2 regions of the Halopseudomonas maritima genome follow, and region 2 is predicted to be linked to the other one. Evidence: predicted binding sites of a transcription regulator. Region 2 holds the regulator's gene; the other holds the start of a gene.

Region 1 (9,380 bases), 1.3 Mb from region 2:
GTATGCGTTTTATCATCGGGTGCGCGGCGATGGCGATTTTTTTTTCCGCCAGACTGCACGCAAACCCGCTCATTGATCAGCTTATCGGCGCTACCACGGACTTTCTTGAGCAGGAAGTGCAGCAGCATATTGCCAGCAGCGGGCTGGAGGCGCGCCATGAGATCCGCCTCAGCCGGCTGGACCAGAGACTGCGCCTGCCGCTTTGCGCCGACGACGCCATCAGCGCCGAACTGGAGAGCCCTGCGACTCCGGTAGGCCGGGTGACAGTACGCATCAGCTGCAGTGCACCCTCACCCTGGCGGCTGTTCGTGCCTGCGCAAGTGAGCCTGTTTCAGCCCGTGGTGGTCAGCACCAGGCCGCTCAGCCGACGCGCAGTGGTCAGCGCCCAGGATGTGCGCCTGGCCGAACGCGACACTGGCCTGCTAGGCGACAATTACCTGCTGGACCCGGCGCAGGCCATCGGCATGCAACTCAAGCGCAATATCTCAGCCGACAGCGTGCTCAGCTACACCCAGCTTGAACGCAACCGGATCGTGCAGCGCGGCGACAAGGTGGTGATCAGCTCCGGCAACAGCAACGTCTCGGTCAAGATGCCGGGCGAAGCCATGGAGGACGGCACCCAGGGCCAGCAGATTCGCGTGCGCAACACGCGCTCGGGGCGGGTCATACGCGCACGGGTCACAGGCCCGGGGCAGGTAGAGGCAGGCATGTGACGCAGCGGCAAAAGCGATATACTCGATCCGGGCAAAAATGTGACCGGCGTCACGCAAATTTTCCCTAAAGTTTTCTGGCGCGCTGCCGTTACAGCGGTTAGAGAAGATTTAACAGCTTGAGGAATTCATCATGGTCATCGACTTCAACTCGCCTAACGGAGCCAATGGCGTCGGCCGTAACAGCCAAGCCAACAGTGCCGCCGCCAAGCGCGAAGCCGGCGCCGTAAACGATCAAAACGCCCAAACCGCAGCGCAACCGGCAGAACAGGATGACGCCCCCTCTTCAGTCAACCTGAGCGCCCAGGCGCAGCAGCTGCAGGCCATTGAAGAAAAGCTGCGCGAGCTGCCGGAAGTCGACAGCGAGCGCGTCAGCCAACTCCGCCAGGCCATCGCCGATGGCAGCTACAAGCCGGACAGCAGCCGTATCGCCGACAAGTTGCTGAACCTGGAAGGCTGACAAGCAGTAGTCACAATACCCTCCCTGCCTGTACTCTTGGCTGCAGCTTTCAATTAACTACGCGCAGCCAGGAGGCAGTCCATGCACCCCTTGCAACAGCACTTTCAGCAAGCAGAACAAGACTGCCAAGCCTACCTGGCCCTGCTCGACCAGGAGCGCGACGCGCTGACCAGTCAGGATGTCGGCCAGCTGGAGCAGTTACTTGAACAAAAACGCCCCTATACCGACAAGCTGATCACTCACGACCAGCAGCTCAAACACTATTGTCAGCAGAATAACCTGCAACTGGGCCAACTGGCGGAGCACATCAGCCTCCAGCAAGACGCTGAGCTGCAGGCGCATTATCAGGCGTTTCTGCAAGCACTGACCCGCTGCCAGCAAGCCAACGACCGCAATGCCCGCCTGGTACACCACAGCCAGCACGCCACTCGCTCATTGCTGGATTTGCTCCGCAATCAGGGCGAACCGGGTAGCGGCATCTATGACCAGCTTGGCAATCGCAGCCGCACAGGTCAAACCCGAGATCTGAGCAAAGCCTGAGCGCGGGATGCCATTTAGCCACTACGCTGTGTATAGTCATCAATTTCCTACTGAAACCGAGTAGCAGAAGTGCCCAACCTATTCTCACAAGAAGCAGGCCCACAGCCGCCCCGCGAAATCCGCGCCCAAGTGGAAATCATGGCACTGCTCAAGACCTTAATGCAGCACCGCGACCCCTTGACCGTCACGTTCACTGATCGCAGCCAGAAATTCCAAAGCTTCATCGTCAAGCTCGACACCGATCAGGGCGAGCTATGGATCGACGAACTCATCCCCCGAGAAGGCGACAAGTACGCCAGCCAAGGCGAGCCGTTCCGCATCGACGTCTGGCATGAGGGCATACACATGCGCTGGGACTGCCCCGGCGCGACCCAGGTTGAGCTGGACGACGCCCCGGCATACTCGGCTGGCGTGCCGGATGAACTTTTCTACCATCAGAAACGCGGCGCCTTCCGCGCCAGCGTACGCCGCACAGCAGATATCGCCGTAGAACTGGCTCATCCTGAGCGCAAGCGTCGCTTCACCGCCTATTTGATGGATCTGTCAGCTACCGGCTGCAAGATTCGGCTGGAGGGCGACATGAGCCGCTCACTTAGCCCTGGCGAGCTATACACCCCTGCCACGCTCCACCTACCGGACGCCGGGCGTGTTGAGGTGAGCATGGAGGTGCGCCATGTCGAGTACCGTGAAGAGGCCAATGAAACCCACGCTGGCATGATGTTCAAGCAGCCCACTCCCCTGGCTCAGCGCAGCATCGATCGTTTCGTCAACTTTCTGCAACGCGAAGCTCGCCGCCTGGAAAAAGAAGACCTGTTCTAGCGCTGCCCTCAATCTCGCACCTCACGCAGAGCGCTCGGCCTGCCGCGCTCCCTGCGACGGCGATGATACTCCAAAGGCCCCTTCAGGCCGGGCGATGGTCATCCTGATCGGCGTCTTCTTCTGCCTCAGCGACAGTCTCTTCCTGCATTTGCTCGGCAACCGCCTGCTCATCCACCCGCGGATCAAAGGCAGCCGCCAGCGGCGAACTGGCCAGGTTACCGGCTGCGGGCATGTACTGCAGCGGGGCCGCCTCAACCAGGTTCTCACCGGTTACCGCATCGGCCCGCACACGTACAACAAGAATGGCACTACAGGCAGCCATGAAGATGTACAACATCTGCGGCCCCCACAGCTTCATCATCGCAGAGCTCAGCAGCGGCCCGATACTCGCCCCCAGGCCGAAGGTCACCAGCAACATGGCAGACAGCGGCACCCGGTCATCCGGCTCCACGTGGTCATTGGCCAGCGCAACCGCCATCGGATAAAGGGTGAAGACCATCAGCCCGAACAGCGCCGTCAACACGATCAGCGCTCCACTCGGGATGAAACCAATCGCCATCAACACCGACACGGCAGTCAGCACCATCGCGTTTAGCTGAATCAGATGACTGCGGTCCACACGATCCGACAGCCAGCCGGCCGGCCACTGGGCCGCCAGACCCGCACAAATGGTGACCGCCATATACATACCAATCTCGGAGTTGTTCAGCCCGACCGCACCAGCAAATACTGGTGCCATGCCGTAAAAAGCGCCCAGCATCAAACCGGCCACCGCGATAGTGGTCAATGCCTGAGGAATACGCTGTACGAACAACTTCACCTTGAGCGGCGCCGGATGTAGCGGCGCAGGGTGAATCTGGCGAGTGGTTGCCACCGGCACCAGACAAAGCGAAAAGCACATTGCCACATACAGCAGATGATCGACCGCCAGGTCGGGCTTGAGCGCAAAGACCACTTGCCCCAGCACCAACCCAAGGAAGGTCACCACCATGTAACTGGCGAACACCATACCGCGTTGATGCGACTCAGCCTGCTCATTCAGCCAGCTTTCCAGCACCATGTACTGACACATCATCGCCATGCCGACCAGCACACGCAGCGCCAGCCATATTTGCACCGACTCTGTCAGCGCATGTCCCAGCACCGACGCCGTCACCAGACCGGCGCTGGCCACAAAGGCGCGGATATGACCGACCCGGGCGATCAGTCGGTGCCCAATTGACGCGCCCGCCACCAGGCCACCGTAATACCCGGTCATCAGCACACCAATCCACAGCTCACTGACCCCCTCAGCCGCCAAACGCAAGCCGAGATAGGTACTCAACAAACCGCTGCCAAGCAGCATCAACAGCGTGGCGAAATACAGGGAAGAAAAGGCAGCAAGTGCGCGAGACATCCAAACTCCATAGCGATTGCAATACAAATGTTGCCGAAAGGCACTGCGCCATCAATCCGGCGCCCGGGCCGGAGAGACACAAAAGCGGATCAGTGCCTGCCAATAGTAGCCGAAACTGCATGAAACAAAGCCTACAAATAGCAGATTCAGCCGCTCTGCAGCTGTGGACCGGTGAGAACGCGCCCTGTTCCGCAAAGACCATTGCATCCCGGCCAGAATTAAACGCATCTACAGACACAAAGCTTGAAAAATAAACCCAGCAGACGCAACATAAGATAAACCCTCAACATAACAGGCACCGCCATGACCACCGCACCTGCAGCCGTAAAGAAAGACATGGCCCTGGTCGGCTTGCGTACCGCGCTGACTATTCTGGGTAAATGGCAAACCAGCACTGAACAGGCCGGCAACATCCTGCGCATTTCGCGCAGCACCATCAGCCGCGCCCGCACAGACAAGGCCGTATCGCTGGACGAAGACCAGCTCAAACGCGTATCACTGGTTCTCAACATCCACAGCGCGCTGCGCATGCTGTTTGATAATCCGGCCAACGTCTACGGCTTCATGCGAATGGAAAACCATAACGAATTCTTCAATGGCAGAAGCCCGCTGGATGTCGTGCAAGGCGGTGACATGATCGCTCTTTACGAAACCTTCCGCCGCATCGACAGCCTGCGCGGGGCCCAATGGTAAACGCTGCGGGCTCGCTGCAGATCCTAACGGGCTACCGCCTGATCAACAGCAAATATCCGCCCACCTCGCTATTCGATGATGTCGCTGACGCCGACGACTTCGACGCACTGTTTCTGCTACAGGAACTGACCAACCCGCGCCTGCAAAATGAACTGGGCAACCTGCAACTGATCAACACCACCGACATCCCCTTCGGCATCACCGGCTGCAACATGGCGACCGCACCTTTCACCCACGTTAACCCGGCTGGCTCCCGATTCAGCAGCGGCGACTACGGCGTGCTCTATGTCGCGGATACCATCGAAACCGCCGTGCTTGAGGTCAGGCACCACCAGCAGCTGTACTGGCACAAGGTACCGGCACTCGAATACGAGCGCATGCTATTCCGCGGTCTGCGTTGCACCTTCGTAGACGAAAATTTGTTTGATTTGACCGACCGCCCAATAAACGACCCGGTTTACGCACCAGCAGACTACAGCGCCAGCCAAGCCCTCGGCGCCAAGATCCGCAAGGACGGCGCCAACGGCGTGAAGTACTGGTCAGTCCGCAACCAGGCCCAGCACGCGCTCTGCTGGGGCCTGTTTACCCCGAAAATCGTACAAAGCTGCATCCAGACCGCCGCCTATGAAATGATCTGGTCTGACGGCATCACCAGTGTGGGAAAGTTGTCGGTGTTTTGAAAGGGCATACATAAACGCGACCTGACGCTGCGACAAGAGCGCTCACCAAACGCTGAAAACACAAAAGGCTTGCCGATTAAAAACCGTGCAAGCCTTTATTTTTACTGGCGCGCGAGCCCGGATTCGAACCGGGGACCTACCGCTTAGGAGGCGGTTGCTCTATCCAGCTGAGCTACAAGCGCGTATCCCTGTGACGAGCCGTCTGCTGGCTGTCAGACGCTGCGCATCTTAACCAAAGCAGGGTACCATTTCCACCGATGCAAGGACCGGGAATGGCGATAGCAAAAGGCCATTCGTCGTAAACCCGTCACATTTTACAGACATTTTATTGTCGCACTCTGGCGCTCCCAAAAAAAACAAGGTCTACTAGTGGCACCATATAAGCAAAACTTGTCTAACCTTAAGACAAGAAGCGCCGGCCGACGGGTTCCCAACCGCACTGAGGCAACTGGCCAGCATCGATTTTTTCAGCCAAGCGATTATTATTGCCCCATGAAAACAGCGACCCAACACTACACCAGCCGCACTGCCGACAAGTTCGTCGTTCGCCTGCCCCAAGGCATGCGTGACCGCATAGCCGATGTAGCCAAACAACACCACCGCAGCATGAATTCGGAGATCATCGCCCGGCTGGAACACAGCCTGCTTGATTTACCGACGCTGCCGGAAACTAGCCAGCCGTCGCGCAAGATGCTCAACGAGCAGGATATCGACGGCCTCAGCAGCCCCGAGCGCGAGCTGTTGCTGCGCTTCCGGGAAATGAGCCGCCGCCAGCAAAATGCCCTGCTGGCCCTGCTAGCCAACGAACAGCAGTAAGGCCGTCTGGCAGCCGAGCCGCTAGCGCAAGCAATGCCCCTGCCTTCGCGGCACAAAAAAACCCGCTCAATTGAGCGGGTTTTTTATTGCCTGCCAATCTCAGCCAACAAAGTTCAGCAGGATACCTGCTGCCACTGCCGAGCCGATAACACCAGCCAGGTTCGGGCCCATGGCGTGCATCAACAGGAAGTTCTGCGGGTTAGCCTCAAGACCGACACGGTTGGATACGCGTGCCGCCATCGGTACCGCCGACACACCAGCCGAGCCAATCAAGGGGTTGATCGGGTTCTTGCTTAGCAAATTGAGCAACTTGGCCATCAGGACACCAGCCGCAGTACCGGCGCAGAACGCCAGCATACCCAGCACCAGGATACCCAGGGTCTTGAGCTGCAGGAAGGAGTCAGCAGACAGCTTGGAGCCGACCGCCAGGCCCAGACCAATGGTGACAATGTTGATCAGCGCATTGCGGGTGGTGTCCGCCAGGCGCTCAACCACACCGCACTCACGCATCAGGTTGCCGAAGCAAAGCATACCTACCAGAGGCGCCGCATCAGGCAGCAGCAAGGCAACCAGCATGAGCAGCAACAGCGGGAAGATGATCTTCTCGGCCTTGCTGACCACACGCAGCTGAGTCATGACGATGCCACGCTCTTTCTGGTTGGTCAGTGCGCGCATGATCGGCGGCTGCAGCAGCGGCACCAGCGCCATGTAGGAGTAGGCCGCTACGGCAATCGGGCCCAGCAGATCTGGCGCCAGCTTAGAGGTCACAAAGATGGAGGTCGGACCGTCAGCACCACCAATAATGGCAATGGAGGCCGCTTCCTTCATGGTGAACTCAAAGCCCGGGATGCCGGCCGAGGTCAGCGCCAGCGCACCCAGCAGCGTGCCGAAAATACCAAACTGGGCCGCAGCGCCCAGCAGCAGCGTACGCGGGTTGGCCAACATGGGACCGAAATCGGTCATCGCGCCCACGCCCATGAAGATCAGCAGCGGGAACACGCTGGTCGGCAGACCCACTTCATAGATCAGATGCAGAATGCCCGCACCTTCTGCCATGTTTGCCACCGGCAGGTTGGCCAGCACACCGCCAAAGCCGATAGGAATCAGCAGCAGCGGCTCAAAGCCCTTGCGGATGGCCAGGTAGATCAGACCAAAGCACACCAGGATCATCACGGCCTGACCTGCGGTCATGTGATAGATGCCCGTGGTGTGCCATAGCTGGAGGAGCTTATCCATTACTCTCCCCCTTAACCGATGGTCAGCAGAGTGTCGCCGACCGCTACCGCGTCGCCAACCTTGACACCAACCGACACCACAGTGCCTGCACGTACGGCGCGCACTTCGGTTTCCATCTTCATGGCCTCGAGGATCATCACCACATCACCCTCTTCCACCTCATCGCCGGCGCTGACCAGCACCTTGAAGATGTTGCCCGACAGCGGCGCGCCCTGAGCCTCGCCCTCACCTACCGGCGCTGCAGCAGCAGCCGGTGCGGCGGCGCTGTCGCCAATTGGCTTGATACCGGCGATGTCGCCACCTTCGGTCACCTGAACGACATACTCCTTGCCATTAACAGCAACGGTGTAGGCCTGCGGCGCTTCTGACTTACCCGATGCAGCCGGTACCTCGTTACCTGTCGGCACGGGTTCGAAGGCGTCAGGGTTGCCACGGTTTTCCAGGAACTTGAGACCAATCTGCGGGAACAGCGCGTAAGTCAGAACGTCGTCAATCTCATTCTCGGCCAGCTTGATGCCCTTTTCGCTGGCCAGGCCCTTGAGCTCGGCAGTCAGCTTGTCCATCTCGGCTTCCAGCAGGTCAGCCGGACGGCAGGTGATGGCATCTGCACCATCGAGTACACGGGCTTGCAGGTCACTGTTGAACGGGGCCGGCGCAGCGCCGTACTCGCCCTTCAGAACGCCTGCGGTTTCCTTGGTGATCGACTTGTAACGCTCGCCGGTCAGTACGTTGATGACAGCCTGAGTACCGACGATCTGCGAGGTGGGGGTAACCAGCGGAATAAAGCCCAGATCCTCGCGCACACGCGGAATTTCGGCCAGTACGTCGTCGAACTTGTCGCTGGCGCCCTGCTCTTTCAGCTGATTTTCCATATTGGTCAGCATGCCACCGGGCACCTGAGCGACCAGAATGCGCGAATCGACACCACGCAGGTTGCCTTCAAACTTGGCGTATTTCTTCCGCACTTCACGGAAGTAGGCAGCCACTTCTTCCAACAGCTCCAGGTTCAGGCCAGTGTCGCGCAGGGAATTCTGGAAGATGGCAACGACCGATTCGGTCGGCGAGTGACCGTAGGTCATGGACATGGAGGAAATAGCAGTATCAACGTTGTCGATACCCGCTTCGGCCGCCTTGAGGATAGCGGCAGTGGACAGGCCAGCGGTCGCATGGCACTGCATGTGAACCGGAATGCTCAGCGTAGACTTCAGCTGACTGACCAGATCGAACGCAACGTAGGGGTTCAGAATGCCGGCCATATCCTTGATGGCGATGGAGTCGGCCCCCATGTCTTCAATCTGCTTGGCCAGATCCACCCACATCTGCAGGGTGTGCACTGGGCTGGTAGTGTAGGAAATGGTGCCTTGGGCGTGCTTGCCCTGCGCCTTGACGGCCTTCAGAGCGGTTTCCAGGTTGCGCGGGTCGTTCATCGCGTCAAACACGCGGAATACGTCCACACCGTTGACCGCAGCACGCTCGACGAACTTCTCAACCACGTCGTCGGCGTAATGGCGGTAACCCAGCAGGTTCTGGCCACGCAGCAGCATCTGCTGACGGGTGTTGGGCATGGCCTTTTTCAGAGCGCGAATACGCTCCCACGGATCTTCCCCAAGGTAACGAATGCAGGCATCAAAGGTCGCGCCGCCCCAGGATTCAACAGACCAGAAGCCAACCTGATCCAGCTTGCCAGCGATCGGCAGCATGTCGTCCAGACGCATGCGCGTCGCCAGGATGGATTGGTGAGCATCACGCAGGATGACATCGGTAATGCCCAGAGGCTGTTTGTTGTCGGTCATAGTGTCATGGCCTTTGTTTGATTTTTGATGGTGAAAACCGCGAAACGGAATCAGGAACGCTGACGCGCACGGTGCTGTTTAATGGCAGCGCCAATGGCGGCAACGACATCGGGGTCCACACTGGCAGAAGCAGCGCTGGGCTTTTTGCGCACGGGCTTGGGTGCCGGCTGCGCCTCGGGAAAATACCGTGACAGGATGACAGACATCAGGCTGGTACAGCAGACCAGCAAAACCAGG
Region 2 (9,380 bases):
CAGCACTACCGACTTGAGCTTGGCCGCAACCGGCAGCAGCAGCAGGTTGGCCAGCGCTACACCATAGATGGTCGCGACAAAGGCCACCGCAATCCCAGCCCCCAGCCGTGACGGGTCCGCCAGGTTACCCATCACATGGATCAGCCCCATCACAGCGCCGATGATGCCAATGGTCGGCGAGTAGCCGCCCATGCTTTCGTAGACTTTTGCCGCCATCAGGTCGCCGTGCTCGCGGTTGACCAGGTCGACCTCAAGAATGCTGCGTAGCGCCTCCGGCTCACTGCCATCGACCAATAGCTGCAACCCCTTGCGGGCAAAGGCATCGGGCTCCAGTTCAGCCAGCGATTCCAGCCCAAGCAACCCTTCTTTCCTTGCGATGGTGCTCCAGTTGATGATCTGGCCAATGCCTTCGCGCATGCGATTGGGCGGCGGAAAGATAATCCAGCGAAAGATCACCAGCGCGCGCTTGAACACTGTCAGCGGGGTCTGGATGAAGGCCGCCCCCAGCGTACCGCCAATGACAATCAGCGCCGCCGGCCCATTCAGCAGGGCGCTTGCATGGCCGCCCTCCAGGTAATTGCCTCCAATAATGGCGACAAACGCCAGAATGACACCGATGATGCTGAGGATATCCATCAGCCGATCTCTGCCAGGTAACGGCCGATATCATCCAGCGGGTAGATGCCGTCGGCCAGATTGGCCTTGGCCACTGCCATCGGCATACCGTAGATTACGCAACTGGCCTCGTCCTGCGCCCAGACTGCGCTGCCGGACTGCTTGAGCAGCCGTGCCCCTTCCCGGCCATCAGCCCCCATACCAGTCAGCACAATTGCCAGCACCTTGTCCTGGAAGGCCTTGGCGGCCGAGCCAAAGGTCACATCCACGCAGGGCTTGTAGTTTAGGCGCTCATCGCCCGGCAAGATGCGCACCACACCGCGTGAATCCACCATCATCTGCTTGCCGCCGGGCGCCAGCAAGGCACGACCAGGACGCAGGGTGTCACCGTCTTCGGCCTCCTTGACAGAAATCCGGCAGAGTTTGTCCAGGCGCTCGGCAAACGCCTTGGTGAAAGCAGCCGGCATGTGCTGAACCAGCAACAAGGGTGCCGGGAAGTTCGCTGGCAACTGGGTGAGAACTTTCTGCAACGCCACCGGGCCGCCGGTTGAGGTACCAATGGCTACCAGCTTGTAGCTGCGCTTACGCGGCGCCGGGCTGGTTTTCGCTGGCGTGGTAGGAGCCGCAGCAGGGCGCGGCGCTGCGGCTGTTGCATGGCCGCCGATGCTGCGCGCCGGAGCGCTCAGGCTACTGGCGGGCGGCCCTGCGGGCACGCTGCTGCCAAGCCCCAGGGAGCGCCGGTTGGTGCGCGCCAGCGCCTGAACGCGTTCGCACAGCAATTGACGCACCTTATCCGGGTTGCGCGAGATATCCTCAAAGTTCTTCGGCAGATAGTCAGCGGCGCCGGCGTCCAGTGCATCAAGACTAACGCGAGCCCCCTCATAGGTCAGGGAGGAGAACATGATGACCGGTGTAGGACAGCGCTGCATGATCTGGCGGACGGCTTCGATGCCATCCATGATCGGCATTTCGTAATCCATGGTGATTACGTCAGGGTGCAGCGCCAGAGTCTGCTCGATGGCCTCGCGCCCATTGGTGGCCGTACCCACCACCTGAATCTGCGGGTCACCTGCCAGGATCTCAGTCACCCGGCGGCGAAAGAAACCCGAATCATCGACCACCAGCACCTTAACCGCCATACCCTCTCCCGAACTGCATCCTGCACATGAAGTAAAAAAATCGACGGCGCCGCTCTGTGGCGCCTAGCTCAGGCTATCACATGCGTCGCGCGTAGCGCTTGAGCAGGCTGGGGATATCCAGAATCAGCGCAATGCGTCCGTCGCCGGTGATGGTGGCGCCGGCCATGCCAGCGGTACCCTGCAGCATGCGCCCCAGCGGCTTGATCACCACCTCTTCCTGACCAACCAGCTGGTCGACAACAAAGCCAACCCGTTGGGTGCCGACCGACACGATCACCACACTGGCGGCGGAATGGTCGCTGGTATCCTCGACACCCGGCATCAGCCAGTGCTTGAGGTAGAACAGCGGCAGCGCCTTTTCACGCACGATGATGACTTCCTGGCCGTCCACCACATTGGTACGCGACAGGTCCAGGCTGTAGATCTCGTTCACGCTGACCAACGGCAGGGCAAAGGCTTGATCGGCCAGCATGACCATCAGCGTCGGCATGATGGCGAGCGTCAGCGGGACCTTGATGGCAATGCGCGAGCCCTGCCCCTTGGTCGACTCGATATTGATGGTGCCGTTGAGCTGGGAAATCTTGGTTTTGACCACGTCCATGCCCACACCACGGCCCGACACGTCGGAGATTTCGGTCTTGGTGGAAAAGCCGGGGGCCAGGATAAGGTTGAAGCACTCGCTGTCGCTCAGGCGATCGGCCGCGTCCTTCTCCATCATGCCCTTCTCGACTGCTTTGGTGCGCAGCACCTCAGGGTCCATGCCCTTGCCGTCATCGACAATGGTCAGCAGGATGTGATCACCTTCTTGCTGGGCCGACAGCACGACCTTACCGGTGCGCGGCTTGCCGGAGGCTTCGCGCTCAGCCGGCAGTTCAATGCCGTGGTCAACCGAGTTACGCACCAGGTGCACCAGCGGATCGGCAAGCGCTTCGACCAGGTTTTTGTCCAGGTCGGTCTCTTCACCGATCAGCTCAAGGTTGATTTCTTTCTTCAGGTTACGCGCCAGGTCACGTACCACCCGGGGGAAGCGGCCGAATACCTTCTTGATCGGCTGCATGCGGGTCTTCATGACCGACATCTGCAGGTCGGCGGTCACCACATCCAGATTGGCCACCGCCTTGCCCAGCTCTTCATCGCCGCTGGCCACGCCCAGGCGGACCAGGCGGTTACGCACCAGCACCAGCTCGCCAACCATGTTCATGATTTCGTCCAGCCGGGCGGTATCTACACGCACCGTGGTATCGGCGGCGGGCGCCTCCGCGGCTGGCTTGCTCGCTGACGGCGCTGGCGGAGCAGGCGCCTTGGCCATCGATTGAGGTGTTGGCGCCGGTTTGCTGGGTTCAGGTTTGGCAGCGGGTGGCGCAGCTGGCGTCGGCTTGGCTGGCGTGCCAGCGGCAGCCACAGCGCCCGGCGCACTACCCTTGCCATGCAGCTGATCCAGCAGCGCTTCAAATTCGTCATCGGTAATGTGATCCGATGCATCTGCGTCTGTCGCCTCTGGCGCAGCAGCAGGACCCGCGCTCTGCTGGCCGGGCGCCGAGCCCTTGCCATGCAGCTCGTCCAGCAGCGCCTCAAACTCGTCGTCGCTGATGTCGTCAGACGCCGACTCCGCAGGCGCAGGGCTGCTGACCGCGGCGGGCGCGTTGCCGCTGCCGTGCAACTGATCCAGCAGCGCTTCGAACTCGTCATCGGTAATATCATCACTGCCCGCGGTCGCCGCGGTCGCTGCGGCTGCCGCCGGCGCCGCAGAGGGGCTGCCGCCATCGCCATGGAGCGCGTCTAGCAGCTGCTCAAACTCGTCGTCGGTGATGTCGCCGTTATCAGCAGCCGCTGGCGTCGCCACCGCCGCTGCCTCGACAACCTCGGATGCGACTGCTGCAGCTTCAGGCTCGGGCTCAGCAGCCGCTTCGTCAGCCGATGCAGGCTGCGCCAACCGCGACAGCGCATCAAGCAAGGCAGGATCTGCGGGGGTCGGCTCCTGACGTTCACGAACCTGATCGAACATGCTGTTGACGGTATCCAGCGCCTGTAGCACCACATCCATCAGCTCGGAGGTAACGGCGCGTTCGCCCTTGCGCAGGATATCGAATACGTTTTCCGCAATGTGACAGCACGCTACCAGAGCATCGAGCTGCAGAAAGCCGGCGCCGCCCTTGACGGTGTGAAAGCCGCGGAAGATGGCATTGAGCAGATCCATGTCGTCGGGCCGGTTTTCCAGCTCAACCAACTGTTCGGATAATTGCTCGAGAATCTCCCCGGCCTCGACCAGAAAGTCCTGGAGAATCTCTTCATCCGCTTCGAAACTCATGCACCCACTCCCCTCGGGCGTGTTATCGGTAAACGGTTTGGCGCCACCCGTACTTGCGTGCTACGCACACCGTTGTTATTGAACGTTGCGGCTCGGCAGGCACCTGATTTCACCCCCGCCAGCCGGACGGCGCCGGCTGAGGATACGGCGGTTGCGGCAGGAGTCAGAAACCCAGACTGGACAGGAGGTCATCAACTTCGTCCTGGCCGGAAACAACGTCTTCTCTTTTATCGGCATGAATCTGCGGACCTTCACCCCTGGAAGAGGTTTTTTTTGTCTCGCCAAGATCAACGTGACTGATGCCAGTGATCCGATCCACCTGACCGGCCATACGTACCAGGCTGACTAGGCTTTGCTCAACATCATGCACCAGGGTGATAACGCGCTTGATCACCTGACCGGTCAGGTCCTGGTAATCCTGCGCCATGACAATGTCGTTCAGATCGGAGGAGACATCGCTACTGACGCTCTCAGTGCGATCGAGAAACTCGCCGACACGACGATACAGATCGCGAAATTCGTCGGCCGCCATTTCACGCCGCTGCAAGCGCTGCCAGTCAGCCTTCAACGCACTGGCCTGCTGGCCCAGCTCAGAGACCTTGGGGGCGCTGGTTTCTACCAGGTCCATGGTGCGATTGGCTGCCTTGTCGGTCAGTTGGACAACATAGTCCAGGCGGTCGGAGGCATCGGAAATCTTGGAAGACTCATTGTCACCGCCCAAGGCATGGGTGGTGTCGATCTGAAAATTGACAATGGCGTTGTGCAGCGCGCGGGTCAGCTGGCCAACCTCATGATACAAACCACGATCACGCGCCTGATTGATGGCGTGGATAACCAGCAACGCCTCGGCAAAATCGCCGCTCTCAAGGTGGTCCACCAGCTGGCGCGCGTTGTCCTTGAGTGAATGTTCGAATTCCTGGGCAGTTGCCTGACCGGGATCCTTGCTCAAAGCCATAACCTGTACCCCGGCTGGATGTTATTTGGGCTGCACCCGCTCGAAAATCTTCTCGATCTTTTCTTTCAGCGCTTGCGCAGTGAAAGGTTTGACCACGTAGCCGTTCACGCCAGCCTGAGCCGCCTCGATGATCTGGTCGCGCTTGGCTTCGGCCGTCACCATCAGCACAGGCAGGTGCTTGAGACGTTCGTCAGCGCGCACCGCGCGCAGCAGATCGATGCCGCTCATACCGGGCATGTTCCAGTCGGTCACCAGAAAGTCGAAGTTGCCGCTCTGCAGCATCGGCAACGCGGTGCTGCCGTCGTCGGCTTCAGCCGTGTTGGTAAACCCAAGGTCGCGCAACAGGTTCTTGATGATGCGCCTCATCGTCGAAAAATCATCAACGATGAGAATTTTCATATTCTTGTCCAAGTCGACCTCCGTACAAACCAGGAAAAGTGCAGGCCTGCACTCCCAGATACCCATTGCCAATGGCCACACAAGCCGTAGAAAGATGCTCTGAACAGGAAACTGCTGCCAACTGCCTGTTCGGACGCGCCCTTCTTATGTGCCGTTACCGCACCCTGCCGGCCTTTTGCCAGTCGGGCAATCCGAGCATTGTCCGGATGTTGGCGACAAAATCAATCATTTCGCCAGTTTGTCAGCTTCGTCCGCAGGCGCGCCGCGCACTGACTGTGCAACTGACTGACCCGCGATTCGCTGACGCCCAGCACCGCCCCGATCTCCTTGAGGTTCAGCTCTTCGTCGTAGTACAACGACAGCAGCAACCGCTCGCGCTCGGGCAGGCCGTCGATTGCCTCTACCAGCGCCGCGCGAAAACGCTCGTCTTGCAAGCCGCTCAACGGCTCCTCATCGCCCTGCACATCTGCCGGAGCACCGGCTTCCAGCAGGTCGTCAAAACTGAACAGCTTGCTGCCGGCGGTGTCGCTGAGAATGGCGTAATACTCTTCCAGACTCATCTCCAATTCGGCGGCAACCTCGTGATCTTTAGCGTCACGCCCCAGTCGCGCCTCCACAGCGCGCATTGCATCGCTGACCATGCGGGTATTGCGATGCACCGAACGGGGGGCCCAATCGCCCTTGCGCACCTCATCGAGCATGGCGCCGCGAATACGGATACCAGCGTAGGTTTCAAAACTGGCGCCTTTGCCAAAATCGAATTTGCGGGAGGCTTCCAGCAGGCCGATCATGCCGGCCTGCATCAAGTCTTCAACCTGGACGCTGGAGGGCAAGCGTCCAAGCAAGTGGTAGGCAATACGTTTAACCAGCGGGGCATACTGCTCGACCAGGCGATCCTGCTGCTCTGCCGAGCCCTGAGCGCGTGTATACATGTTCAATCTGCCAACCTGTGCCGTCATAGACCGGTTCCTGCCGGCTGCACCAGGCGCTCGACAAAGAACTCTAGGTGACCGCGGGGATTGGCCGGTAGTGGCCAGGCATCCACCTTTTGGGCAATTGCCCGAATCGCCAACGAGGCCTTGCTGCGCGGAAAGGCCTCGAACACCGCGCGTTGCTTCTGGACAGACTTGCGCACCGCCTCGTCAAAGGGGACAGCGCCAACGTACTGCAGGGCGACATCCAAAAAGCGATCAGTCACCTTGGCCAGCTTAGCAAACACCATGCGCCCTTCCTGCGGTGTGCCGACCATGTTGGCCAACACGCGGAAACGGGTCATGCCGTAGTCACGATTAAGCAGCTTGATCAGCGCGTATGCGTCGGTAATCGAGGTGGGCTCGTCACAGACCACGACAAGCGCTTCTTGCGCAGCACGCACAAAGCTGACGACCGAATCGCCGATACCGGCGGCGGTGTCGACAATCAGCACGTCGATATTGTCGCCGATTTCGCTGAACGCCTGGATCAGGCCCGCGTGCTGCTGCGCACTCAGGCTGACCATGTTGGCCGCACCGGATGCAGCGGGCACGACACGGATGCCGCCTGGGCCGTTGACCATGACGTCACGCAGGTCGCACTGGCCTTCAAGCACATCGGCCAGCGTCGCCTTGGGCTTGAGGCCGAGCAACACGTCGACGTTGGCCAGGCCAAGGTCAGCATCGAGCAACACCACGCGCCGCCCCATGTCGGCCAGCGCCAGACTGAGGTTGACTGACACATTGGTCTTGCCGATGCCGCCTTTGCCGCCGGTGACTGCGATTACCTGAACCGGGTGATTGCTGCCCATCTGCGCTGGATACCTTGTTTGTTGAATACTTAGCCTGCTCGCTGGGTATGCATCATACCGGCAAACACGTCCGCCATGGCCTGATCGGCCGGTGCTTCGTTACCCGCCATGCTGACCGCGCGACTGACCAGTTGGTGGCCGACAGCCTTGCTCAGATCATCCGGGATTCGCTGGCCATCTGCCAGATAGGCTACCGGCAAACCTTGCTCCATAGCCAGCCCCAGCGATTCACCCAGCGTCGCGGCCTCATCCACCTTGGTCAGAATACAACCGGACAGGCCACAGGATTTGTAATTGTGGTACGCCGCCTTCATCACCCGGTGCTGGCTGGTCGCCGCCAGCACCAGCAGGTTGCGCACCTGGCGGCCTTGCTCTGCCAACGCATCGAGCTGGCCACGCAGATAAGGATCATTGGCCTGCAGGCCGGCGGTATCGATCAATACCAGGCGCTTGCCGGCAAAGTCAGCCAGCACGTCGCTGAGATTCTGCTTGTCGTCTACCACCTTGACCGGCACGTTCAGAATACGCCCCAGAGTGCGCAGTTGCTCGTGGGCACCGATGCGGTAGGTATCCATGGTTACCAGCGCAACGTGCTGGCTGCCGTGCTTCAACACATAGCGGGCAGCGAGCTTGCCCAGGGTGGTGGTTTTGCCGGCGCCAGTGGGGCCAACCAGGGCAATCACACCGCCAGCATCAATGGGTTCTTCACGCAACACAGGGACGCGATGCGCCAGGTGCGCCAGCAGCATGCGCCAAGCCTGGCGCACATCACTCACGTCAGAAACCTGACGCAGCAGCCCCTGGCAGATCTCCGCCGGCAGACCCATCTGGGTCAGGCGACGCCACAGACCTGCCTGCTTGGGCTTTTGCTGGTTGAGCTGGCCCCAGGCCAAACCGCCCAGCTGAGACTCCAGCATCTCGCGCAGGCCCGCCAGCTCGGCGCGCATGGCACTCAGGCCAACGCTGTCAACATCAGCGGCGGGCGTTTGCTCGGCATCAGGGGCACGGCGACTGGCAGCGGGCGCCGGCTTGGCCAGCTCGGTCGGCTCCTGGATCAGACGATCCAGCAGCTCACGTGCTTCAGCCGAGCCCTGGCGCGCAGCGTGACGGGTACTTTCACCAAACAGCTGACGGTTGACCAGCGGCTGGTCGTGCGACGCCATTTCACCGCTTTCCAGCTCGGCCCGGGCTGCAACGATGCGCTCTTGGGTTTTTTTCAGCTCCTGATCCAGGCCGGGCGTTGGCGCACTCAGGCGCGGCGCCTCGTAATCAAGCGCAGCCGTCAGTTCGACGCCGCCAGCCACCCGGCGGTTGGCAATGATGGACGCATCGGCGCCCAGCTCATCGCGGACCTGCTTCATCGCCTGGCGCATATCGGCGGCAAAGAAACGTTTGACTTTCATGGCTGACCTCGTCGCTTATCGGTCACCTGCCGGGGCAGATGTCTCAATCATTCGGTGCTGCTAGTTCTGGCCTACCGTCGCAATGATGGTGACCTGCTTGCTATCGGGTATTTCCTGGTAGGACAGTACATGGGCTCCGGGCGCCGCATAGCGGACAAACTTGGCCATCATCATGCGAATCGGCCCGGCCACCAGCAGAATTGCCGGCTTACCCTGCACCTCCTGCCGTTGTACCGCGTCTGACAGCGAGCGTTGCAGCTTCTCGGCCATGCCCGGCTCCAACAACATTCCGTCATCAGTGCCCTGCCCGGCCTTCTGCAGACTCTGAAGCAACATCTGTTCCAACCTAGGCTCCAAGGTGATCACAGGCAGCTCGGAGTCAAGCCCCACAATGCTTTGCACGATGGAGCGCGACAGCGCGACCCGTACCGCGCCGATCAAGGCGCCGGTATCTTGACTCTTGCCCGAGTTATTGGCGATGGCCTCGGCAATGGTGCGAATATCACGTACCGGCACCTGCTCCTGCAGCAGCCCCTGCAGCACCTTGAGCAGGTTGGAGAGCGAAATCAGCCCCGGTACCAGCTCCTCGGCCAACTTGGGCGAGGCCTTGGCCAGCACCTGCATCAGTTGCTGCACTTCCTCATGGCCAATCAGCTCGTGGGCGTGCTTGTGCAGAATCTGGTTGATATGGGTGGCCACCACGGTACTGGCGTCTACCACGGTGTAACCCAAGGACTGGGCCTGGTCCTTTTGCGACGCTTCGATCCACACCGCATCC

The links. The regulator FliA, encoded in region 2, starts transcription of late flagellar genes. The targets are predictions, from matches to a motif close to CTAAAGTTTNNNNNNNNNNNGCCGNTAA.
Positions count from the first base shown of each region.
Region 1: the regulator FliA is predicted to act here: its motif matches at 778-805, upstream of flgM (flagellar biosynthesis anti-sigma factor FlgM).

Region 1 is NZ_CP079801.1:657,234-666,613, forward strand. It holds gene flgA (flagellar basal body P-ring formation chaperone FlgA) at 3-713, shown strand; gene flgM (flagellar biosynthesis anti-sigma factor FlgM) at 844-1,170, shown strand; gene HV822_RS02990 (flagella synthesis protein FlgN) at 1,252-1,710, shown strand; gene HV822_RS02995 (flagellar brake protein) at 1,849-2,529, shown strand; gene HV822_RS03000 (MFS transporter) at 2,612-3,925, opposite strand; gene HV822_RS03005 (antitoxin Xre-like helix-turn-helix domain-containing protein) at 4,229-4,618, shown strand; gene HV822_RS03010 (RES family NAD+ phosphorylase) at 4,612-5,298, shown strand; tRNA gene HV822_RS03015 (tRNA-Arg) at 5,404-5,480, opposite strand; gene HV822_RS03020 (Arc family DNA-binding protein) at 5,791-6,114, shown strand; gene HV822_RS03025 (sodium ion-translocating decarboxylase subunit beta) at 6,214-7,350, opposite strand; gene oadA (sodium-extruding oxaloacetate decarboxylase subunit alpha) at 7,362-9,143, opposite strand; gene HV822_RS03035 (OadG family protein) at 9,194-9,380, opposite strand, start outside.
Region 2 is NZ_CP079801.1:3,291,530-3,300,909, reverse strand. It holds gene HV822_RS15335 (flagellar motor protein) at 1-636, opposite strand, end outside; gene HV822_RS15330 (protein-glutamate methylesterase/protein-glutamine glutaminase) at 636-1,754, opposite strand; gene HV822_RS15325 (chemotaxis protein CheA) at 1,831-4,062, opposite strand; gene HV822_RS15320 (protein phosphatase CheZ) at 4,226-5,011, opposite strand; gene HV822_RS15315 (chemotaxis response regulator CheY) at 5,039-5,416, opposite strand; gene HV822_RS15310 (RNA polymerase sigma factor FliA) at 5,638-6,375, opposite strand; gene fleN (flagellar synthesis regulator FleN) at 6,372-7,199, opposite strand; gene flhF (flagellar biosynthesis protein FlhF) at 7,229-8,602, opposite strand; gene flhA (flagellar biosynthesis protein FlhA) at 8,663-9,380, opposite strand, start outside.